DNA from 3 places in the Bradyrhizobium sp. 2S1 genome. Region 3 is predicted to be linked to each of the others. Evidence: riboswitches for the same ligand, from Rfam matches in the RefSeq annotation. Region 3 holds a riboswitch; each other region holds the start of a gene.
What was found. Region 3 has a riboswitch for cobalamin ahead of metE (5-methyltetrahydropteroyltriglutamate--homocysteine S-methyltransferase). Riboswitches for the same ligand answer to the same signal wherever they lie in the genome.

Region 1 (8,084 bases), 3.6 Mb from region 3:
ACCCGCTCGCTGCCATCATCGATTGCGAAACCGAACTTGGTCGGAAGATCGAGCAAAGAACCGGCGAGCACCCGCTCAAGCTCGGCGGCGAGCGCGCGCGTATCGTCGCCGGTGGCCCAGAATGGCGTCACCAGAATGTTGCGCTGCGCCTCGATGTCGGCATCCGTATCCAGCAACCCGAGCTCGCCAATTCCTTCGATCAAGCGCGGATAACCTTCATCGCTGACGCCGCGAATCTGCAGATTGGCGCGGCTGGTCAGATCGATCAGGCCGTTGCCGTGTCGTGCGGCCAGATCGGCGATTCCCGTTGCTTGCGTTGCCTCGAGCCGTCCGCCACGCGGGCGAATCCGCACCACGAGGCCGTCGCCTGATAGCATCGGCCGCAGCGCGCCGGGACACCAGCCCTTGATCGCAACAGCGCTCATGAGGCCTCCTGCAATGCCGCCGCAATCGAATTGCGCCGCGTCTGCCAGAGCGACGCCTCGTGCAACCGGGTAAAGCAGGTTTCCATCGCAGCCAGGGCAGCCGGGTTCTCGCGCGCCATGAAGCCGCGAACGTCGTCATTGCCGAGCGTCGCGTCGTAGTAGAGGTCGAACAGATGCGGCGGCACCGCGTCGGCCAGATGGGCGAACGCCGCCATGTGCTCCAGCGTCGCCGTGATCTCGGCGGCACCTCGGAAGCCATGGCGCATCATGCCGGCGATCCATGCGGGATTGGCGGCGCGCGCACGCACCACGCGCGAGATTTCCTCGGTCAACGAGCGCGCATGCGGCTGATCCGGCCGCGTCGCGTCGAGATGATAGAGCGCCGGGACCTCTGCGCCAATGCGCCGGGCTGCCGCCGCGATGCCGGCTTCATGCGCGGCATAGTCCGCCGCCAGCAGCAGGTCGGTCTCGGGCAAGTCCTGGGTATGGACAAAACTGTCGGCGGCCGCGAGCCGCCCCTCGATGCCGGCGCGATCGGGCCGCATCTCGCCGTCGGATGCAAACGCCCAGGACGACGCCGACAGCCAGGCTTCGCCGGCCGCATCGCGCGCTTCCTGGGTGAAGACGTCCGGAACCGACGCGATGCCGGCGCCATAGTGTCCCGGACGAGGCCCGAACACGCGCGACATGCGTTCGCTGTAGGGATTCTCCTCCCCCTCATCGCTGCGTTCGGACAATGCTTCCGTGGCCGCCTCGAACAACTGGGCAAGCCCCGAAAAGACGTCGCGGAACAACCCCGACACGCGCAGCGTGACGTCGATGCGGGGACGACCGAGCTCCGCCGGCGCGATGATGTCGTAGCCAACCACGCGGCCCGATCCGTGATCCCAGCGCGGCGCAATGCCGGCGAGATGCAGGGCCATCGCAAAATCCTCGCCGGCCGTGCGCATCGTCGAGGAACCCCAGAGGTCGACGACGAGCCCTTTCGGCCAGTCGCCGTGATCCTGCAGGTGACGGCGCAGCAGCTCTTCGGCGAGCTTCACGCCCTGCGCATGCGCCGACGGCGTCGGAACCCCGCGGGGATCAACGGCAAACAGATTGCGTCCGGTCGGCAGCACGTCGCGGCGCCCGCGATAGGGTGACCCCGAAGGTCCCGGCGCGACGCGCCGGCCAGAGAGCGCATCGCGTAACGCAGCCTTCTCCTTCGCACCGCAAGCGCCCTGCCCGAATATGTGCAGGCCGTCACCGAACTGGCTCTCCTTGAGATCGCAGACGAAGCGGTCGATCTGCGGAATCGCCTCGGCCGCGGAGACCGACGCAGCGAGACCAAGATCGTCCTCCAGCCCGGCCAGCCGCGCTTCCTCGCGGATATCGGCAATCAGGCGCTGCCGCCGTGCCGGATCGAGACCGTCCGCAGTCGAATATTCATCGAGTAAGCGCTCGAGCCTGCGCAAGCCTTCCGGCACCGCCGCCAGCGCGAGCGGCGGCGGCAGATGACCGATCGTCACGGCGCCGATCCGCCGCTTGGCCTGCGCCGCCTCGCCGGGATCGTTGACGATGAAGGGATAGATGACGGGCAGATCACCGATCAGCGCCTCGGGCCAGCACGCGGACGACAGCGCGACCGACTTGCCGGGCAACCATTCCAGTGTGCCGTGCGCGCCCATGTGCACGACGGCATCGATGCCCTGCTGCCTGAGCCACAGATAGAACGCGACATAGGCATGACGCGGCGTGCGCGACAGATCGTGATAGTCGGCATCGCGATGGCCGATATCACCGCGCTCCGGCTGAACGGCGATGATCGACTTGCCGCACTGGATTGCCGCGAATTGAAATTCGCCGTCACGACAATCGGGATCGTCCTCCGGCGCGCCCCATGCACGCGCGAGGTCGTCCTGGAGCTGTGACGGAAGGCCGGAGATGGCCGCGCGATACCCGGCCACGTCCCATGTCAGTTTCCGGTGCAAGAGCGCATCGCCCAGCAACGCCACCGGCTCGGGATCAAAGCCCGCGGCCGCGAGATCGGCCCGCAACGCCTCGACCGAGGCAAGCGCATCGAGGCCGACGGCATGCGCGATCTGGTGCGGACGGCCCGGATAGTTCGACAGCACGAGCGCGAGTTGCTTCTCCTGCGCGGGCTTGTCGGCAAGCCGATGCCAGGCTGCCACGCGGGCGGCAATTGCTGCGACGCGCCCGGCATCCGGCCGATGCGCAAGATGCGCGAATTGCAGATCGGGATCGCGCTCGCTCGCCGACTTGAAGCTCACCACGCCCGCAAACAGGCGGCCGTCAACCTCCGGCAACACCACATGCATCGCGAGATCGCCGGGCGACAGACCGCGGAGCGACTCGGCCCAATCCTCGCGCCGCGCCGTCGACAAGGCGACCTGGAACACCGGACATGAAGCGGCATCGAACGGCGTGGTGCCGTCATCGCCGGCCGCGGAGAATGCGGTCGCATTGACGATGGCGGCTGGAGGGCATTGCGCGAACTGAGCGCGCAGCCAATCGGCCACGCCTGCGGCCTTCAACGAGGCGACGAACACGCCGTAGGCGTCAAAACCTTTCTCGCGTAGCGCCTCGACCAAGGCATCGACCGGCGCGGTGTCGCCGGCCGCGAGATAGGAGCGATAGAAGGTCACGAGTGCCCGCGGCCGGCCACCCGATGCCGGCAACGCTGCGACAACACCGCGCCGCGGATCGTAGACGCCGATCTCCGGCAGATCGATCTCGCCGACGACAGGCCCGGCATAGAGCCCTGACGCCAGCGCCAGTTGCGCGATCACGGCCTGGGCCGCGACAGGCCCCCCCTTGTCGCACAGCACCTTAAGTCGCCGCAGCGTCGAGACCGGCAGGGTGGAAAATTCGTCCAGCCGCAGATCGTCGCGGCCATCCGCCGGCAACACCACCAGGGCGATATCGCGCTCCTTTGCCAGGCGATGCACCGCGGCCAGCCCGTAGGACCAATAGGGCTCACCGCCGATCAGCCGCACCAGGATGCCGCGCGCGTGCGACAGCGTCCGCTCGATATAGGTATCGACCGACAGCGGGTGGCGCAGCTCCGCGAGATTGGCGAGCCGCAGCGACGGCAGCGCGGCGCGGCCCCGCCGCCAGCCGGCCGCGAAGGCAGCGAGATCGCTGTCGGAAAACGACAACACCACGAGATCGGCCGGATCCTGGCCGAGGTCCCTTGGTGTCGCGGTCTCCTCAAGGCCGCGGCTCTCGCGGAAGACGACGTGCATCAGACACCTAGTCGCGCCCTGATCGCAGCTTCATTGATGTCGCCGTGCTCGCCGATCACGACCAGCTTCGACTGCCGCGGCCGTGTGCCCCAGGGCATGTCGAACTGATGCCGCACGCGTTCGCCGACGGACTGCACGAGCAGCCGCATTGGCTTGCCTTCGACTGCGATATAGCCCTTGGCGCGCAGCACGTTCTGCTCGCGGGCCAGCCCCTTGATCGAAGCGACGAGTGCCTCGACATCCGAAACCTCGGGAAGATCGATCACCACGGAGTTGAAATCATTGTGCTCGTGCTCGTCCTCGCCATCGTGGTGCGACGGCCGCGACGCGAGATCATCCTCTGCCGCGGCCTCGAGCCCCAGGATCACGCGCGCATCGACGGCGCCGTCGACGATCGGCAACATCGGAACCTCGCGCGGCATTTCAGCGGCAATCACCGCTTTGGCCGCCTTGATCCCTTCCGCTCCGGCGAGATCGGCCTTGGTCAGCAGCACGATATCGGCACAGGCGATCTGGTCCTCGAACACTTCGGACAGCGGCGTCTCGTGGTCGAGATTGCCGTCGGCCGTACGCTGTGCGTCGACCGCAGCCGGGTCAGGCGCAAAGCGGCCGGCCGCGACCGCCTCGGCATCGGCGAGCGCGATCACGCCATCGACCGTGATCCGCGAGCGGATCTCCGGCCAGTCGAACGCCTTCAGCAGCGGCTTCGGCAGCGCGAGCCCCGACGTCTCGATCACGATGTGATCGGGCCTCACGCTTCGCGCCAGCAACTGCTCCATGGCCGGGATGAAATCGTCGGCGACGGTGCAGCAGATGCAGCCATTGGCGAGCTCGACGATGTTCTCGGCCGGACAATTGGCGTCGGCGCACGACTTCAGGATCTCGCCGTCGACGCCTTCGCTGCCGAACTCGTTGACCAGCACCGCAAGCCTCTTGCCGTTGGCATTGCGGATCAGATGCTGGATCAGCGTCGTCTTGCCGGACCCGAGAAACCCGGTCACGACGGTGACCGGAACCTTGGCGAGCGTGGTCATTCTGCGGCCTCCGGCACGACGGAAAGAGGTGGAATGCGGGCGAGCGATTGCTTGCGGAAGATTTCCGGACGGCTGCGCCACGGCACGATGCCGTCAGGCGCGGCCGCATAGGCGGAGGCACCGGCGATCACATCCCTGGCATTGTCAGCGGACAGGCGGCCATAGACATAGGACCACCGCCCCGGCGCGCTGAGCGCGACCGAGCAGCCTTGGCTACAGGCCGACAGGCATTCGACGGGAACAAGATTGACGTCATCGGGCACGCCGGCCTCAAGAAGCGCGGCATGCAGGCGCGCACCGAGCGCGAGCTCACCTTCCGCCAGCGTCTGGCCGGCGCGGCACGTGATGCAGACATGAAGTGTAACGCTCATCGCCCATCCTGGATTGACAGCGGGAGGCGAAGAGGCACACGAACCGATGTGAATGGGTTCGTTCCCCGTCGCGGAACACCCCGTCCGCCGGTCTCACTACACGTTGCGTTGGCAGGTCTCCCGGCTTGCGGAGCAGGATTTCTCCCTCGATACCCACCTTCCCGATCCCTGAAGGGAATCAGTGGCTTTTGGGCATCTCTCCGGTCACGGTCGCGGGGGCGGCTGCTTTTCAGGCCCACCTTGAGCCCTATCGCATTCCCTCTTCGCCTGTCGTAGGACAGGAACCAACGCGGGCCCACCATTCGTCCGTGGCTCGAACTTGTCAAGCCGAAGGAACGTCATGATTTCTGAAGAAAACGGCGCCGAAGACGAGGTCGTCAGCAGCGAGGTTTCGCTGGATGCGCGCCACGCGACCAAGATGGCGAAAAAAAAGGTTGCCCGCGACAAGATCATGGCGACCAAGAGCGGTGAAAAGGGTCTGATCATCGTTCATACCGGCGCCGGCAAGGGAAAGTCCTCCTCCGCCTTCGGCATGATCGTGCGCTGCGTGGCGCATGGCTTCCCATGCGCCGTGGTGCAGTTCATCAAGGGCGCCTGGGATACCGGCGAGCGCCGCCTGCTCACCGGGCATTTCGGCGAACTCTGTCAATTCCACGCGATGGGCGAAGGCTTTACCTGGGAGACCCAGGATCGCGCGCGCGACATCGCGGCGGCTCAGGCGGGCTGGGAAAAGGCCAAGCAGCTGATCGCAGACCCGAGCTTGCGCATGGTTGTGCTCGACGAGATCAACATCGCGCTGCGCTACGATTATCTCGCCATCGCCGACGTCGTCGACTTCCTGACGACGTCAAAGCCGCCGATGACGCATGTCGTGCTCACCGGACGCAATGCCAAGGAGGAGTTGATCGAGATCGCCGACCTCGTCACCGAGATGACGCTGGTGAAGCATCCGTTCCGCTCCGGCATCAAGGCCCAGCCGGGCGTCGAGTTCTGACAAGCACCATGGCGCGCGCATTGATGATCCAGGGAGCCGGCTCGGACGTGGGCAAGTCGCTCATCGTCGCGGGCCTGGCGCGCGCTGCCAGACGGCGCGGCCTGCGTGTCTTGCCTTTCAAGCCGCAGAACATGTCTAACAACGCCGCCGTGACCATCGACGGCGGCGAGATCGGACGTGCGCAGGCCCTGCAGGCGCTCGCCGCCGGTGTCGAGCCGCACACCGACATGAACCCGGTGCTGCTGAAGCCGGAGAGCGATGTCGGCGCCCAGATCATCGTGCACGGCAAACGGATCGCTACCGCACGCGCGCGCGAATATTCCGCTATGAAACCGTCGCTGATGGGCGCGGTGCTGGAGAGTTTTGGGCGGTTGAAGGATCGCGCCGATCTGGTGCTGGTCGAAGGCGCCGGCAGCCCCGCCGAGGTCAATCTGCGTAAGTCCGATATCGCCAATATGGGCTTTGCACGCAAAGCTGACGTCCCCGTGGTGCTGGTCGGCGACATCGACCGCGGCGGCGTCATCGCACAGCTCGTCGGTATCCAGGCGGTGATCGATCCCGAGGATGCCGCGATGATCCAGGGTTTTGTCATCAACAAGTTCCGCGGCGATCCGACGCTGTTCGACGACGGCTACCGCCTGATCGAATCCCGCACGGCATGGCGCGGCTTTGGCGTGCTGCCCTGGTTTACCCGCGCCGGCGAGCTTCCGGCCGAAGACGCGCTCGGGCTCGGCGAGGCGCGCAAGCCCGGCCAGTGCAAGATCGCCTTCCTTGCGCTGTCGCGGATCGCCAATTTCGACGATCTCGATCCGCTGAAGCTCGAGCCCGGCGTCGATCTCGTGATGGTGCGCCCGGGCGAAGCCATCCCGGGTGATGCGAAGCTCGTCATCCTGCCCGGCTCGAAATCGACCCGCGGCGACCTCACCTTCCTGCGCGCGCAGGGCTGGGACATCGATCTGCTCGCGCATCATCGCCGCGGCGGCCATGTCCTCGGTCTCTGCGGCGGATATCAGATGCTCGGACACAGCGTCGCCGATCCCGACGGGATCGAAGGCTCGGCCGGCGAAACGCGCGGCCTCGGGCTTCTTGATGTCACAACTGTCATGACCGAGCAGAAGACGCTGACACGCGTCAGCGCGGTGCATGCCGCTACCAGTCAGCCGATCAGCGCCTATGAAATCCATATCGGGCGCACCGACGGTCCGGATCGTATCAGGCCATTTGCGTCGCTCGACGGCGCACCCGAAGGTGCCGTTTCCGCCGATGGTCGCGTTCACGGCAGCTATCTGCACGGCCTGTTCACGTCGGACGAATTTCGCAAGGCGTTCCTTGCAAAGCTCGATATTCCCGCGGCCGACCATCCATACGGCGCCAGGGTCGAGAGCGCGCTCGACGCGCTCGCCGAACACATCGAGACCCATCTCGATGTCGAAGGCCTGCTCGCGCTGGCGCGCTAGTACCTACTGTTCTTAAAGCGTGAGTCGTGATTCAAGGTCGGGATGATACCCGAAGCAAGAGAAGTCCACCTTTCGAGGAAAGATCGCAAGGTGCTTGAGGCGTGTTGCCGCTCCCCGGTGACGTTGCAGCGCGATTTGAAGCGGGCGCGGATAGTTCTGTTGGCGGCGGATGGACGCAGCACTCGGTCGATCGCCAAGGAAGTTGGGGTCCAGCCGCGGATTGTCAGCCTTTGGCGGCATCGCTATGCCGACCAAGGCCTTGAAGGGCTGCAAGACAAGCCGCGACCGGGCAAGCAGCCAATCTATACGAAGGCCACCGACAAGCGGATTCTGAAGCTGCTGGACAAGCCGCCGCCGGACGGGTTCGCACGCTGGACCGGGCCCCTGCTGGCCGGGGCGCTGGGCGATGTTGACGTCCAATATGTCTGGCGGTTCCTGCGCAGCCACAAGATTGACCTCGCGGCTCGTAAGTCCTGGTGTGAGAGCAACGACCCGAACTTTACGGCCAAAGCCGCCGATGTTGTCGGCCTCTATGTCGCCCCGCCCGCGAAGGCCATT
Region 2 (8,084 bases), 570 kb from region 3:
ACGTCCGGCGGACGGCTGCGGCACACTCCGATTCCGCAAGAGCTTTCGCAACATTCTGGTCGCCTGCGAGTGCCCGCGCCAAGGTCGCAAGCTCACGCATCTTCTGAACCGAGAAAGCAAGCCAGCTCTTGACGTCGGAGGCGAGCCCGGTCTCGAGTTCAACATCGACCGGCACATGAAGCAGCGAGCAGGATGGGGCGATCTGTACGCGGTCCTTACCAAGCTTCGCAATCGCGGGGTCCAGTCGCTGGCGGAGCGCCGACAAATTCGATCGCCAAACATTCCGACCGTCTATGACGCCGAGCGACATGACGAGGTCACTTCGGCCGCTCGCAATGATCTGGCTCAATAACTCTGGCGCGCGAACCAGATCGACGTGAAGCCCGGCAACAGGCAGGCGCAGGGCAGCGTCCAGATTGTCGCAGAGGCCACCGAAATAGCTTGCAACCATGATCTTGATGGCCGGCCCTTCCTTTGCGAGCCGGCCATAAGCATGTACCAAGGAGTTTCGCGAACTCTCATCCAGATCAAGGACTAGCCAAGGTTCGTCGAATTGAACCCAATTTGCCCCGCGTTTGGCCAATTCCTTCAAAAGCTCAATATAGACCGGTATCAGGTCATCCAGCAGTGACAGTGGCTGGAACGCACGATCGGCACTCTTGCCAAGCTTCAAGAATGTAACCGGCCCGATCAGGACAGGGCGCGTCTGAAAGCCAAGGGCCTTGGCTTCCTCGTACTCCTCGATTGGTTTGCGAGAGGATAGTCTGAAAGTCTGCCCCGGGTGAAATTCCGGGACCATGTAATGGTAGTTGGTGTCGAACCATTTGGTCATCTCCTGCGCGGGTGCGCCATATCCACGCGACGGGTGACCGCAACTCCCATCCTGACCGTCGCATTGTGACCCGCGTGCCATGGCGAAGTATGTCTTGAGCGAAATGGATCCGGCATTCGTCTCGTAGACTTCTGGGATGGCACCAACCATGACACTGGTGTCGAGCACCTGGTCGTACAGCGAGAAATCGTTCGATGGGATCACGGTGATACCGAGAGACCTCTGGCGAGCCCAATTTGCGGCACGTAGGCCAGCTGCATCCTCGAGCAACTGCTGTTCGGCGATTTTTCCGGCCCAGTAACTTTCGAGCGCAACCTTGAGCTCTCGCCTTGGACCGATGCGTGGCGTTCCGAGTGTGGCAACCGGAAGAGAGAGAAGAGACATAGCGTTAACCCCATATTGGGGGGCAAAGGCCATGGCGGACGCAGGCAGAAGAAGTCGCGCGAGCGACCGCTGCTTGGCGCACCACCGGGACACCCCGCCCGTGGACGAAGATAGTGTCGGGGCAGGTCTCCTGGCTCGCGGCTCAGCGCTGCTGTCCGGCCTTCCCGAAACCGTCAGGCTTCAGTGACTTCGTTGGACAGCGGCTCGCCGCTCACAGTTGCGGGGACAGCGCCGGCATTGACACCGGCTTCCCTCTTAGCTCCGGCCTAATGAGACCGGAGAACCTCGACACCTTCAATTATCGGCAAAAGGGATGTTCCGTCAACCTCGCGAATTCATGTTGCGATCTGCTAATGTGCCTAGCGGCATGCCCACCGTTCATCCTCGATGCAGAAGTCGCTCTGCAATCACGGACATCGGATGACATCCCGAAAGTCCCTCCGCGTGGGCAGCGACAAATCCGAATACGCCGCCTTTGCGCCGAGGACCACTTGGTCGAACAGACGGCTTTCATGCAAGCTGGCCCCGGTTCATCAAGCACGGCGCGCTGCGCTGCCTTCTCCAAGCAATCAACGATCCACCGAATAAGATAGCATACGCGGCGCGAGGTGTTTCTGTGATGCCAGCCATTTCTGGTAGGCGTCACTCGGACACTTTTTGGCGATACTGCCCAGGCAAGCATATCAACCAAACCAAGGAGACCGGCTCGCAATGAAAATGGCTGTTTGGAGTGCCCTCGGTGTCTTTGCTGTTGCCGTCTCGGCGGTCGGCTTGTTCGGATTGATGGTAAGACCGCTCTTGAGTAACGCCGCTCGACAGATTCTCTCGAAACTATTGATCGGCTCAAGCCGAGGCTAGCACGGCTCAGCGCCTCTACCTGCTTGCGGAGGACAGGACTTGCGTCGAAGCCGCATCTTCCGGTCGATTGAAGAGCACGATATGCGCCGGCCGACACGAGCGATCGCGCATGCCAGTGAATGCTATCATCTCGCCCGCCTGCTTAAAGCGTGCACTTCGGCGGCGTCTGTTCTAAACGCCCGGCGCTGATGGGCGGTTTCGTATCGTTGTGGGCCCTTGAGTGCCAAGCACATCTGCCTGGCGCTGCAACTAGCACTTCAGGACTGTCGCATAGTCGCGAAGGAGCGCCAATCGCGTGTGGATAGAGCCACGACGTTCAAAACCGAACGACGGGTTCGATGGTAGACAATCTGCTCTAGCCCGTCTTATTCGTCAGAGGGCGCCTGAGAGGCTGGCGAGCGTGGTGTAAAGCGCTGATGCGGCGTAGGATTCGGTTGCAAAGCCAACCCCATCACCTTCAGCCGCGAACACCACGCCCGCCATGATCGATGATACGATTCTGCCCTTCTCGTTTCCAGCCGTTCACGCCAGGAAAGTCACAGCTGCCTTCGATGGCGGTCGGCTGACCTCGAACGGGGGCGTGATGCTTCTGGCGATGGCCGAGCGGCGTCTCGGCTTGGCCGACAATTTGGCCCGGGTGTTCCCGGATCGGCGCGATCCGACGCGGGTCGTGCACAGCCTTGTCGATATGTTCCGCGCGCGCATGTTCGCGATCTGCTGCGGCTACGAGGACGCCGACGACCTCGATCATCTGCGGTCCGATCCCGCATTCAAGCTGGCCTGCGGACGGCTGCCGGACACGGGTCGCGATCTGTGTTCCCAACCGACGCTGTCGCGGCTGGAGAATGCTCCGCGCCTGCGCGACGTGATCCGACTGACCTACACTTTGGTCGACGCATGGATGGATAGCTACCCGCGCGAGCCGGCATCCGTCACGCTTGACATCGATGATACCTGCGATGTCGTCCACGGCCATCAGCAGCTCTCGCTGTTCAACGCTCATTATGACGAACGCTGCTTCCTGCCGATCCACGTCTACGACACGGAGAAGAGCCGGCCCGTGGCGGTCGTGCTGCGGCCCGGCAAGACGCCGGGCGGCGTCGAGGTGCGGGCCCACCTGCGCCGCCTGATACGGCATATCCGGACGCGGTGGCACAACACGCGAATTACGTTCCGTGGCGACGGGCACTATGCCCGGCCGGAGGCAATGGCGTGGTGCGAGACCAACGGCATCGACTACATCTTCGGTCTGTCCGGCACCAAGCCGCTCGCCAGAAAACTCGACGAGGCCGCCGACGACATCCGCACGCGACGCGCCATCGAGAACCTGCCGGTTCTGCGTGGCTATACCGAGACGCGCCACAAGGCCAAGTCCTGGGATCGCGAACGGCGTACCGTCGCCCGTATTGAGGCGACGATGCTCGGCCTCGACATCCGTTTCGTCGTCACCAGCCTCGATGTCGGCTCGGCCGAGTGGATCTACGACAGCCTGTATTGCGCGCGCGGCCAAGCCGAGAATCTGATCAAGCTGCATAAGACACAGCTCGCCTCCGATCGCACCAGCTGCCGTTCGGCGCTCGCCAATCAAGTCCGCCTCGTTCTCCACACCGCCGCTTATTGGCTGATGCTGACCGTGCGCGACGCGATTCCCAAAGCCCGGGAATTGGCCACAGCCGAGTTCGCGACGCTGCGTCTTCGTCTCTTGAAACTCGCTGCCCGTGTCGTCGAGACCACGAGCCGCATTCGCCTTGCGTTTGCCGCGGCATGTCCCGAAGCCGACCTGATCCGCGGCTTGCCAAGCGCGCTGCTGCCGCTCGGTCCTTGACCGGCGGGGCGTCCGCCCCCCGTTCGCCCAACCTACACCTCAAGCGCGTTGCAAAGTACCGGTCGTCAGGCGGTGAAAAGCCGAAGGCAATCCCGCGCGCCTCGTCAGAGCAGATGTGCGGCCACATCAATCGGACTAAAAAAACGCACTCTCACGAATAGGACGGGCTAGACTGTCGTGAGACACCTCGCCGCAAGTCGATCACCTGCGCCACCGGAGATTAAGCGCGTGATCAAGCGCGTGCCATGAATTCTGCAGGTCGAGGCGGACTGAAGGGACGCATTGCAACGTACGCAGGTCGGAAAGTCGACAAAGGCGACACAATTATAGTGCAAACGGCCGCCTATTAGCTGGCACGAAGAATGCAGGCTCTCGGTAGCCCAGGCTTCTCCTCCTGGGTAGGTCCAGCATTGCAAGTTGAGGCTGTGGCTAGCCACCGAAGTTAGCGGCGCGTGACACAAAGGGGACTACGCCTGCTCGCGCGGGACACCAGCGGGCGCCCCCGTCACGTCGCCGCTAACTTCATGCGATCGCGCATAGCGCGTTGAAGTTACCCGCCTCGGAATTGATGTGTGTGGATGAAAGCCAGACGAGCCGACAACTATGAAGCGTAAAACGGTTGGAAGACATGTGCTTTGGTTCTGGCTCATTCGATCGCTGATCTGCCACGCCGAGCTGGCCACGACGAGCAACAGTGTTCGCGCCAACGACAACGCCCTTGTCGAACGGGTCAGGTCAACATGGCGAGCGCAGGACGGCGAGACCATAGAACAAATTACCTCCAAAGTCTCGAAGGTGGCGCAGTTCGTCACTCAAACGTGGGGGGTCGCTGAAGGAGTTGACCGAACTGAATACGTGTATCTGTCGTGGACAAGGCACCACGAGCGTGCATCAGACGAAGTGTACGTTATCACCTGGAAGGTCGCATCTGACGGAGGCATTGAAGTGGCGTCGACATATGCAAAGCCCATTGAACTGGGCTGGCGCGCCTTTGCGCTCTCGCTGATCGCCGGTGAAATCGCAGATGGCGAAAGGACCGCTAATCTTCACTTTCTGCATGATCCGGCCAACTTCAACTTCGTGACGACGGCGCAAGGAAAGCTCGGCAATCTTCTGCGGCGCGGCCGCTGCAATATCATGGAACCCGTTGTAGTGGATTACGTGCCGAAGCCGAATGAGAATGCGACCGATAAGGGTGACATGTGGCGTGTCCTGCTTTTGGTGAACTGTAACATTCCAGGGCCGCGCTATTTTACCCGCAACGGGGTCATCACCTTCGAGAAGCGGGCGCGACGAGATTGGGAGCCGCAATCCTTCTTTGCCAAGCGCATTGCGGCATTTCCTCCGGGCTCTTGGTTCGATCGCATAGAGCCAGATGAACATGACGCATTGGAGAAGGCGCGAAAGGCCTCGGCAAATGGCCCCACAGATCATGATCCCAGCATAACTCCTTGAGACTGAGCGTCACGGAGCAGCCATGCGGTCTGCACTTAGCGCATTCTGTTACTCACGCGGACGTAGATGGCCTCCTGCCGGTAGAGCGGTTGGCCATCGGCATATTTGGCGACGGCGATCTGGGCTAAAAGCGCTTCCGTCGGAATGCCTCCTTCAATAATATGGACCGGGGCCGGGCCTGGATCACGCCGTCCTCCTTCTTGACGGCGCGTAACGATCACACGGAACTTCACCGGCACCACATCCAGACGCTCTGACACGTCCTCGCCGATCACCACCTTCTGCTTGACGGCATGCTCAGCCAGCTCTTCCGGCTCAATGACCGTTTCGATCCGTTCCAGATGGGGCGCAAAGCCCTGGCGCCGACGCGGTACGCTTGCCATCCGCTTGCTCACGGCCCTCGTTGACCTGGGCCTTGATCGCAGCGATGCCGGTCTCGATTTCCTCGAAGACAAAGGTCTGCTGTTCATCGTCACCGTTCGCAGAGCCGAGCTTTTCCGGTTCGTCGGCCGAACCGGGCGCGGTCGAAGGACCTTCAGGATCTGCGTCAGCCGCTCGATACGCGCATCGGCATCGGCGTTGCGCGCCCTGATCGGCGACTTCGCTCTCCAGAGCATCGGCGCGGGCCGCCTCTCGGCCATCGCAAGCACCATGGCTCTCAGCATCTTTACGTCATTCGGGAGGTTGTGATCGGGCGGCGTCATTGACCCGACCAGAGCACATTTTGCCCCGGTTCTCTTGCCTTTTCAGCCCACTGATTCACTTCGCCGCAGCGCTATACCCAACAGTTTCCGGCGGCTTGACCGCCACGGTCTGGACCCGCTTCCAGTCCATTCAATCCACCAGTGCCATCAACTGCGCAGGATTCATCTGCACCCGATGATGCCCGATCTGCGGCCAACAGAACGTCGCCTTTTCAAGACGTTTTAGAGGCACACGCCGGAGCCATCCCACCATACGATCTTGATTCTATCGGCTCTTTTGGCCCGGAATACATAAAGCGCACCGTCGAACGGATCTGAACCGGCATCCCCGCACAAGCACAACAAGACCGTCGATACCCTTGCGGAAGTCAACTGGATGGCTGGCGAGGAACACCTTCACACGAGAGGGGATCATGCCGAACGGACCGCCCGGATCACCCGCTGCAAGTGCGCCTCGTCAACATCGACGCCGGCGCGCACGACTACCTCGCCCATCGCAATTTCGATGCACCTGTCACAGACGCCACCACACCCTCGCAACCCGAGTGCCGCGAGCGACAATGCCGCTCGGCCCGAGCATCACGGCGCCAGGCGAACAACTGCGACGGGTGAATGACGATCCGGCGGGCGATCGTCGAGACGCTTGCGCCAGGCTCCAGCGCCTCTGTCACAACTTGCTCCTTGAACTCGTCCGACCAGCGTCGGCGAAGCTGACGCGGCGCTCCCTCAAGACGGTCGGCGACCACTTCGATCATATGCAAGGTTCTAGTTCCAGAACTAGGCGCAGACATAGAAGCTCACATCGGCTTCCAAACTCAACATCCGATAGCCGATCGCTCACCCACTCCGCCAAACGGGTCTCTTTGCTTTCAATTACCCATAACTTTGACCACACGGGCTGATCCGCTGATCGGCCAGAATCTTGAATCGAACGAATCGCTTGTGATTCCTTTCTGAGCACCTAATTCGCGCGGAGGTGCTCTATGGGGCTGACGTTAAGGGATCGATCGGCAAAAGGCTGTTTGCGGTCTTTGGAACGGTGAATGTTGGATTGATTGTAAGCGCGCATTTTACTGCACAGGCTGCGCGCGCGGCTGGCCGCGGCGTCGCGTGGCGCCGGGGCCCAGCGGGATCATCGGAACGGCTTGATTGATCCTGAGCGTTTGACGGTCAGCCGCTGTCGTTGTCAGCTGGCAGGTTTTTTTGAGCGGTGCAATTGAACGGCAACAGATCTTCGATATCGGCGTCTGGCGCGCGTTGGGGCAATTCGGTGAGCGCGTGACGTAGCCATGCATAGGGATCGACGCCGCATGCCCGGCATGTCAGCACCAAACTGTAGATCACGGCGCTTGCCTTGGCGCCGGCAACGGTGTCGCTGAACAGCCAACTTTTTCGTCCGGTGCAAAACGGCCTGATGTCGCGCTCCAGAACATTGTTATCGATCGGGGCGAGACCGTCACTGGTGTAACGGGTCAGATAATCCCATTGGTTGCGTGCATAGGCGATCGCCTTGCCGGTCAAGCTTTCGGGTAGCACCTTCGGCGCCTGGTCGTCGAGCCAGGTCCGGAAGGCGGCCAATACCGGCAGGCTATGCTGCTGGCGCAGCCGCAAGGTGTATGCGGCGCGCGTTTCGCCGTCGGGCGGCGTCTGGCGCGCCACCCTCTCGACCTCGTACAACGCCTCGAAGAACTTGAGCGCCTGCAATGGCGGACCGCCAGGCTTTGTCCTGGCCTTGAGCGCATCGGTAAATTTCCTGCGCGCATGCGCCATACAGCCGAGATGGGTCGCGCCTGTCAGCGTGCGCCAGGCGTCATAGCCGTCGCTCATCAACAAGCCGCGATAGCCGGCCAGGAAGGCCTGAGGATGTTGCTGGCCGCGACCGGGCTGGTAATCGAACAGCACGACCGGCTGCGCGCAGTCCTGGCCGCTGCGATAGGCCCACATGAAGGATTTGGCCTGCGCATCACGGCCGTCCTCTTTAAGAACCTGGACCCAGGTTTCGTCGCCGTGGACCAGGGGCTGCGAC
Region 3 (8,084 bases):
CCAGTCGAGATAGGTCTTCCATTCCGACTTCCGCAGCGGCAGGCCCTCGCGCAGGGCCGCTTCGTCGATCTGGATCATTTTGGCGCCGGCCTTTTCGAGGTCGGTCACTTCGTCCCGGATCGCGAGCGCGATCTGACGGCACGCCTCGCTGCGCGGGACGTCGTCGCGGACGAACGACCAGTTCAGGATGGTGACCGGTCCGGTGAGCATCGCCTTCATCGGCTTCTGGGTCAGTGACTGCGCGTAACGCCACCATTCGACCGTCATCGGCTTGGGGCGAGAAACATCCCCGAACAGGATCGGCGGGCGGACATAGCGCGAGCCGTACGACTGGACCCAGCCGTGCTTGGTGAAGGTGAAGCCCGAAAGCTGCTCACCGAAGTATTGCACCATGTCATTGCGCTCGAATTCGCCATGCACCAGCACGTCGAGGCCGATTTCCTCCTGCCAGCGAACGGCGCGGGCGGTTTCTTCCTTGAGGAATTGCTCATACTGCGCGTCGCTCATCGCACCCTTGCCATGGGCGGCCCGCGCATTGCGGACTTCCGTGGTCTGCGGGAACGAGCCGATCGTCGTGGTCGGGAACGCTGGCAGCCCGAACCGTGCGCGCTGCAAACCGGCGCGCTTCGTGAAGACGTTCTGGCGCCGGCGCATGGCATCGTCGATCGCCGCCATCCGCTTCGCCACGTCGGCATTGTGAATTTTCGACGACGTCTCGCGCGAGCGAGCCGCGGCGTCCGATGTTGCCAGCGCATCGGCGACCTTGTCACGGCCACCGGCGAGCGCCGTGCCCAGGGTGGCCAGTTCGGCGATCTTCTGCACCGAGAAGGCAAGCCAGCTCTTCACGTCCGGGTCGAGGCTGGTTTCCTGTCCGAGGTCGATCGGGACATGCAGCAGCGAACAGGAGGGGGCGATCTGCACCCGGTCCTGGCCGAGCTTGGCGACCGCCGGTTCCAGCCGCTTCAGCAAGGCGGAAAGATTGGAGCGCCAGATATTGCGACCGTCGATCGCACCGAGCGACAGGGTCATTACCTTCGGTGCGGCGCTGACGATCTTGTCGAGTTGCTCCGGCGCGCGCACAAGGTCGATGTGAAGTCCGGCGACCGGCAGCGATAGCGCGGTATCGGCGTTGTCGCCCAGGCTGCCGAAATAGCTGGCGAGCATGATCTTCAGGCCCGGCACCATTTCCGCCAAGAGCGCGTAAGTCATTTGAAGCGCGCCTTGGGTTTCGCGGTCTGCGTCTAGCACCAGGCACGGTTCGTCGATCTGCACCCATTCGCAGCCTTCGGCGACGAGTTGCTGCAAAAGCTTGACGTAAACCGGCAGCAGGACTGGCAGCAGAGACAGCGGGTTGAGTGCCGCATCCTTGCTCTTGCCAAGCCTAAGGAACGTCACCGGTCCGAGCAGGACGGGCCGGGTCTTGTAACCCAGCGCCTTGGCTTCCCGATATTCGTCGACCGCCTTGGAGGAGGACACCTTGAAGATCTGGCCGGCGCTGAATTCGGGCACCATGTAGTGGTAGTTGGTGTCGAACCACTTCGTCATTTCCTGCGCTGGCACGCCATGCGACGCGCCGTGCGCGTGATGCGAGTGGCCGCAACTGGCATCGTGATCGGAGCCTTGCGCGCCGCGGGCCATCGCAAAATAGGTTGCCAGCGACACATCGCCGCCTTTCCAACCGTACACTTCCGGAATGGCGCCGACCATCACGCTGGTGTCGAGCACCTGATCGTAGAACGAGAAATCGTTTGAGGGGATGACGCTGACGCCGAGCGACTTTTGGCGGGCCCAGTTGGCGGCGCGCAGGCCGACCGCCGTTTCACGCAGGGCTTGTTCGCTGGATTTGCCGGACCAGAAGCTTTCCAGCGCCATCTTGAGTTCGCGGCGCGGTCCGATACGCGGCGTTCCGAGTGTTGCGACGGGAAGTGAAGAAATAGACATGGCTTACCCCGATGTTGGGGGCGCAGGCCACGTGACACGCCTGGACTCCGGGCGAAAGGTGGCGCGAGGAGTCGCAATCGCACCACCGAGACACCCCGCCCGAGTACGTTCTGTTGTCGAGGCAGGTCTCCTGGCTCACGGGTCAGTGCTGTTGTCCGGCCTTCCCGAAGCCCTTTCGGGCCTCAGTGGTTTTGTTGGACAACAACTCGCCGCTTACAGTTGCGGGGGCAGCGCCGGCATTGAACCGGCTTCCCTCTTAGCTCCGGGCCAAACGAGCCCGCAGAACCACGACAGCACAGGAGTTAAGGTCAAGTCCGACCGCAGTCAATGACCGTGATCAAAAACACCCTGGTATTGCTCAATCACCCGTTACCGGCGGCTTGTCCTCAAACTCGTAGAATTGGGTACCGATTTCGATCGGTTCGCGGCCTTGGCGGCGGCGGTGTTGGTTGGTGTCCCGGAGCGAATAGACGCACCCGCAATATTCCTGCTGGTAGAACGCCTCGCGCTTGCTGATCTCGATCATACGGCTGGAGCCGCCGCCCTTGCGCCAGGTATTGTCCCTGACGACAATCCCTCGTAAGGCACGACGGCCCGTTGGCCGCTGTCGCTGATCTTCGCCATGTTCTTCCAGCGCGAGATACCAAGCGAACTCGTCATGACACTAAAGCCGTGTTCTTGCGCATATAGCGCGGTGCGCTCGAAACGCTTGTCAAAGCACATGGAGCACCTGCGCCCGCGCTCCGGATCCCACTCCATGCCCTTGGCGCGGGCGAACCAGTTGTCCTTGTCGTAGTCAGCATCGACGAACAGCACGCCGTGTTTCTCCGCAAAGCGCACGTTCTCATCTTTGCGCAGCAGATACTCGCGTTCGGGATGGATGTTCGGGTTGTAGAAGAAAATCGTGTAGTCGATCCCCGAGGCCAGCATCGCCTCCATGACTTCGCCAGAGCAGGGTGCGCAGCACGAATGCAGCAACACTTTCTTGTGCCCATGCGGCGGCGTGAGGACCGCTCTGACGAAATCGTTCATGGCTTCCGGCTACGCCCGTATAGCGTCTCAGAAACAAGGTCTATTTCGAGCCCATAGCCCGCTGCGGCATCCCTTCGGGAATGATGGTCTGTACGATCGACGCATCCAATGCCTCGTAGTCGTACAATCCAATGGTGGCATACAGCTCAGCGCGAGTTTGCATGTGGTCGACCACCTTATGGGTGCCGCCATCGCGTGCGATCGCTGCGTAAAGCTGCTGTTGCGCCTTGTTGGCAACCCGCAGCGACGAGACCGGCCAGATCACCATCGAATAACCCATCTCCTCGAACTCGGACGCGGTGAAAAAGGGCGTCTTGCCGAACTCAGTCATGTTCGCGAGCAGGGGAACGCCGGGCATCCGCTCGGCGAACGCGCGGAACATCTCGGCGGTGTTGAGCGCTTCCGGGAAAATCGCGTCCGCGCCGGCCTCGATATAGAGCTTGGCTCGCGCGACGGCACCATCGAGCCCTTCGCTGGCGGCGGCGTCGGTTCGGGCAACAATGACGAGATCACGGCGCGCCTTCGCGGCCGCGGCCACCTTGGCCGCCATGTCGTGAGCGTCGGCCAGCTTCTTGTCGTTGAGGTGACCGCATTTCTTCGGGAGAAGCTGATCCTCGATATGAACGGCGCCAGCGCCGGCTTCCTCGAAGGTCCGCACCATGTGCATGACGTTGAGGGCCTCGCCATAGCCAGTATCACCGTCTACCAGAAGCGGCAGCCCCGAGGCGCGGACGATCTGGCGGACGAAGAATGCGACCTCGTCAACGGTAATGATGCCAAGATCGGGCAAGCCCATCGACGCCGTCATGGCGGCTCCGGAGAGGTAAAGACCAGTAAAGCCCGCTTCGCGTGCCTGGATCGCCGACATGCCGTTATGGGCGCCGGGCAGGCGCAGAATGCCCGGACGCTGCAACAACGCGCGAAAGCGATGACCGGCCGTTTCCCTCGGCAGCTCCGATGCGACGAGATATGGCACTGGCGTCTCCTTATGCCGCCCGCACGGTCGAAGCCGGTGCATCCCGAGCTTCAAGCGCTACGTAGGTGCGGTTCTCTGGGCCGACATAATTAGCAGCCGGCCGGATGATCTTGTTGTCGAGCCGCTGCTCGATCACATGTGCGGCCCAACCCGATGTTCTGGAAATCACGAAAAGCGGCGTGAACATCGCGGTCGGAACGCCCATCGCATGGTAGGACACGGCGCTGAACCAGTCCAGATTGGCGAACATGCGCTTCGTGTCGGCCATCACGGCCTCAATGCGATCGGCAATCTCGAACATGCGCATGCTGCCGGCCTCGGTACTGAGCTCGCGCGCCACCTGCTTGATCACCTTGTTGCGAGGATCGGAGATCGTATAGACGGGATGGCCGAACCCGATCACGACTTCCTTGGCCTCGATCCGGCGGCGGATATCCGCCTCGGCTTCGTCGGGGGTCGCGTAGCGCTTCTGAACCTCGAAGGCGACTTCGTTGGCGCCGCCATGCTTAGGACCGCGTAGCGCACCGATCGCGCCGGTCACCGCCGAATACAAGTCAGCACCGGTGCCGGCGATCGAGCGCGCCGTGAAGGTAGAAGCGTTGAACTCATGCTCGGCATAGAGGTTGAGCGAGGTATGCATCGCGCGTTCATGAGAAGCCGAGGGCCGCTTTCCATGCAGCAGATGCAGGAAATGGGCACCAATCGAGTCGTCGTCGGTCTCGACTTCGATCCGGCGGCCGTTGTGGGCGTAGTGGTGCCAGTACAGCAGCATCGATCCGAGCGAGGCCATCAGGCGGTCGGCGATGTCGCGTGCGCCGGGCATGTTGTGGTCATGGCTCTCCGGGAGCACGCAACCAAGCGCCGAGACGCCGGAGCGCATGACGTCCATCGGATGGGCTGCGGCTGGCAATTGCTCCAGCGTGTTGAGCACCGCGCGCGGCAGGCCGCGCAGTGCTTTCAGCTTGGCCTTGTAATTGGCAAGTTCTGCGCGGGTCGGCAGGCTGCTGTGCACCAGCAGATGGGCGATCTCCTCGAATTCACAGACGCCGGCGACATCCAGGATGTCGTAGCCGCGATAATGCAGGTCATTACCGCTGCGGCCGACGCTGCAAAGCGCCGTATTGCCGGCGACGACGCCGGAGAGGGCAACGGATTTCTTGGGTGCGGGTTTCACTTCAGTCATGGTGTCCTCCTATGATCCTGCCGCGCGTCGCGCCGCGGTCTGTGTGTCCGGTTTCCAGTCGAAGATTCCGTGGCTGGCAGGCGCGCCGAGCCGTGAGGCGTCGACGGAGAATGTCAGTTCCGACAATTCACCGGCGCGCAGCGACGGCAGCCGTTCCACGGCGGCGAGGAAGCGATCCTGTTCGGCGGTTGCGATCACGCCTTCGGCGAGGGTGCGGAACTTGCGGATATAGTCCGGCCGCTTAAACGGACGCGCGCCCAGCGGATGCGCGTCAGCAACCGCGAGTTCGTCGCTGATGGTCGAGCCGCCCTTCAGCTTGATGATAACGCGCCCGCCGAAAGCCTTCTCCTTGGGATCGTGGCTGTGATAGCGCCGGGTCCACTCGGGATCCTCGACGGTCGAAATCTTGTGCCAGAGTTCGACGGTCGACGGACGGGCCGCGCGTTCGGGCGCGTAGGATTTTTCGTGGTGCCAGCCGCCGTCTTCGAGCGCGACCGCGAAGATGTACATGATGGAATGGTCGAGGGTTTCGCGGCTGGCTTTCGGGTCCATCTTCTGCGGATCGTTCGCGCCGGTGCCGATCACGTAATGGGTGTGATGGCTGGTGTGGATGACGATGCTTTCGATGGCGGCGAGATCGCCGATCTTGGGGCCCATCCGCCGAGCCAGATCGATCAGCGCCTGGCTCTGATACTCCGCCGAATACTCTTTGGTGTAGGTGTCGAGGATAGCGCGCTTCAGTTCGCCCTGCTGCGGTAGCGGCACGATGTATTCGGCCTTCGGGCCTGAGAGCAGCCAGGCAATGAAGCCGTCTTCGCCTTCCCATGCCGCCGAGGGGGCGCCTTCGCCGCGCATGACGCGGTCGACCGCCTCGATCGCCATCTTTCCGGCGAACGCTGGGGCAAAGGCTTTCCAGCTCGAAATCTCACCCTTGCGCGACTGACGGGTGGTGGTGGTGACGTGCAGCGCCTGCTGCACGGCCTGATAGATTGTCTCGGTCGGCAGCCCGAGCAGCGCGCCGATACCGACGGCTGCCGACGGACCGAGATGGGCGATATGATCGATCTTGTGCTCGTGCAGGCAGATGCCCTTCACCAGATCGACCTGGGTTTCATAACCCGCAGCCAACCCGCGCAGCAGGTCCTCGCCTGAAGCGTCGCAATGCTGGCCGACGGCGAGTACCGGCGGGATATTGTCGCCGGGATGCGAATAGTCGGCCGCGAGAAACGTGTCGTGGAAATCCAGTTCGCGGACGGCGACGCCGTTTGCCCACGCTGCCCATTCCGGCGAATACTTCTGGCTGCTCGGCAAGCCAAAGATGGTTGTGCCCGGCTGTCGCGGGTGCGCTTCGGCCTGGGCGCGGGCGCTGACGACCGGGTGCCGCGCGATCGAAGCGGCCGCGACGGCGGCGTTGTCGATAATGCGGTTGCCGATCATGTCGACGACGGGGTCTTCGATTCGGACCGGATCGGAGGCAACGGACGCGATTTTCCACGCCAGTTGATCGGCGCGGTCGAGATGTTCTGCGGACTTGTAGGTACGGACCTTGTGGTGCTTCACGAAACGGCTTCCTTTGGCGTGCGGTGGCTTATTGGTTCGATAGCGGCGGGACGCCCGTCGGCGTCAACGGCAACCATCTCGAACGTTCCTCGAATGACGGATTGGCGCTGACCGCTCATCAGGTTCTCGCGCACCATCTCGACGGCAACCGTCATCGAACTTCTGCCGACGCGGTCGACGCGGGCAATCAGCTCAATCAATTCGCCAACCCGGATCGGCTCGTGGAATTCGATCTTGTCAGATGTGGCCATGACGACGTTCCGGCGGGCGCGACGGGTGGCGGCAACAAAGGCGGCCTTGCCCATCAGGCTCAACGCATTGCCGCCGAACAGCGTGTTGTAGTGATTGGCGAGGTCGGGAAACACGATTTCGACAAATCGTGTTTCACCGGAGGGACTGGTCTTGAGAGCATGTGCCGGCATGGGAATGTCCAAAGGGCTTGCTATTCAGCAGAGACTTCGCAATATCTGCAAAGTCCATCGCTCGAAAGGGCTGAAAAAGCGTAGTTTTGCGTAAGGTTTCTCCTCGATTTGCAAAGTTTGCAAAGGCGCCGGCATGAAAAAGACCTTCATGGGTGTACGGCTGAAGCGCCTCCGGGAGGAGCGCCGGCTCACCCAGGCTGCCCTCGCAGACAAGCTCGGCATCTCGCTAAGCTACCTGAACCAGATGGAGAATAATCAGCGGCCGCTGACGCTGCCGGTCTTGCTTGCGCTGAACTCGGCCTTCGGTCTCGATCTACAGATGTTTGCCGAAGGCGACGAGGCGCGGTTGATGTCCGACCTCAAGGAAGTGCTCTCCGACCCATCCCTCGGAGAGACCATCGCCACCGCCGAAGTGCGGGAAATAGCGCTCAACATGCCAGCGGTCGGTCGCGCGCTGGTGGGGCTGCATCGCAGGTCGCGACAGGCGGTAGAGCAGGCTGCCGTGCTGGCGACGCGACTTGGGGAAGACAGGCAAGCGGATGCGGCCATGCTGCCCTCGACGGCATTTGAGGAGGTCCGCGACTTCTTCTACGCCAATCACAACTACATCGCCGAACTGGACGAGGCCGCCGAGCAGATTGCCCTCAAGATCAATCTGAAAGCAGGGCAGGCGGCATCGACGCTCGCTTCCCATCTCGAAACTGACTTCGGTGTGCGCATCGTGATCGATGGCGTCGACGATATCGCTGCGGGGCCCCAGAGACGGTTCGACGCTGAAGCAAGGACGCTGCATCTGTCGTCACGTCTGCGGCCCGGACAACGCGCGTTCCAACTGGGCACACAGATCGCTATGCTGTCGTTCGATCGCGAGCTGCAGGCACTGGTCGATAAGGCCGGTCTTACCAGCAAGGAGGCGCGGGGCCTTGCCCGCATCGGCCTCGCCAACTATTTCGCCGGCGCGCTGGTGCTC

Region 1: it holds a riboswitch for cobalamin, as region 3 does, so the genes downstream of both, HAP54_RS31175 (DUF1636 family protein) here and metE (5-methyltetrahydropteroyltriglutamate--homocysteine S-methyltransferase) in region 3, are expected to answer to the same signal.
Region 2: it holds a riboswitch for cobalamin, as region 3 does, so the genes downstream of both, metE (5-methyltetrahydropteroyltriglutamate--homocysteine S-methyltransferase) here and metE (5-methyltetrahydropteroyltriglutamate--homocysteine S-methyltransferase) in region 3, are expected to answer to the same signal.

What each region holds. Positions count from the first base shown of each region.
Region 1 is NZ_CP147717.1:6,628,312-6,636,395, reverse strand. Features, by position in the region: gene cobG (precorrin-3B synthase) at 1-425, opposite strand, end outside; gene cobN (cobaltochelatase subunit CobN) at 422-3,670, opposite strand; gene cobW (cobalamin biosynthesis protein CobW) at 3,670-4,704, opposite strand; gene HAP54_RS31175 (DUF1636 family protein) at 4,701-5,075, opposite strand; cobalamin riboswitch at 5,169-5,379, opposite strand; gene cobO (cob(I)yrinic acid a,c-diamide adenosyltransferase) at 5,416-6,069, shown strand; gene HAP54_RS31165 (cobyric acid synthase) at 6,078-7,526, shown strand; gene HAP54_RS31160 (IS630 family transposase) at 7,569-8,084, shown strand, end outside.
Region 2 is NZ_CP147717.1:111,678-119,761, reverse strand. Features, by position in the region: partial or broken gene metE (5-methyltetrahydropteroyltriglutamate--homocysteine S-methyltransferase) at 1-1,216, opposite strand, end outside; cobalamin riboswitch at 1,320-1,519, opposite strand; gene HAP54_RS00535 (IS1380 family transposase) at 2,556-3,899, shown strand; gene HAP54_RS00530 (nodulate formation efficiency C protein) at 4,503-5,354, shown strand; partial or broken gene HAP54_RS00525 (IS66 family transposase) at 5,411-6,058, opposite strand; gene tnpB (IS66 family insertion sequence element accessory protein TnpB) at 6,281-6,394, opposite strand; partial or broken gene HAP54_RS52340 (transposase) at 6,640-6,813, opposite strand; gene tnpC (IS66 family transposase) at 7,229-8,084, opposite strand, start outside.
Region 3 is NZ_CP147717.1:10,221,665-10,229,748, reverse strand. Features, by position in the region: gene metE (5-methyltetrahydropteroyltriglutamate--homocysteine S-methyltransferase) at 1-1,941, opposite strand, end outside; cobalamin riboswitch at 2,045-2,246, opposite strand; partial or broken gene HAP54_RS48590 (epoxyqueuosine reductase QueH) at 2,300-2,973, opposite strand; gene prpB (methylisocitrate lyase) at 3,014-3,949, opposite strand; gene prpC (bifunctional 2-methylcitrate synthase/citrate synthase) at 3,960-5,132, opposite strand; gene HAP54_RS48575 (MmgE/PrpD family protein) at 5,142-6,692, opposite strand; gene HAP54_RS48570 (acyl-CoA thioesterase) at 6,689-7,114, opposite strand; gene HAP54_RS48565 (short-chain fatty acyl-CoA regulator family protein) at 7,248-8,084, shown strand, end outside.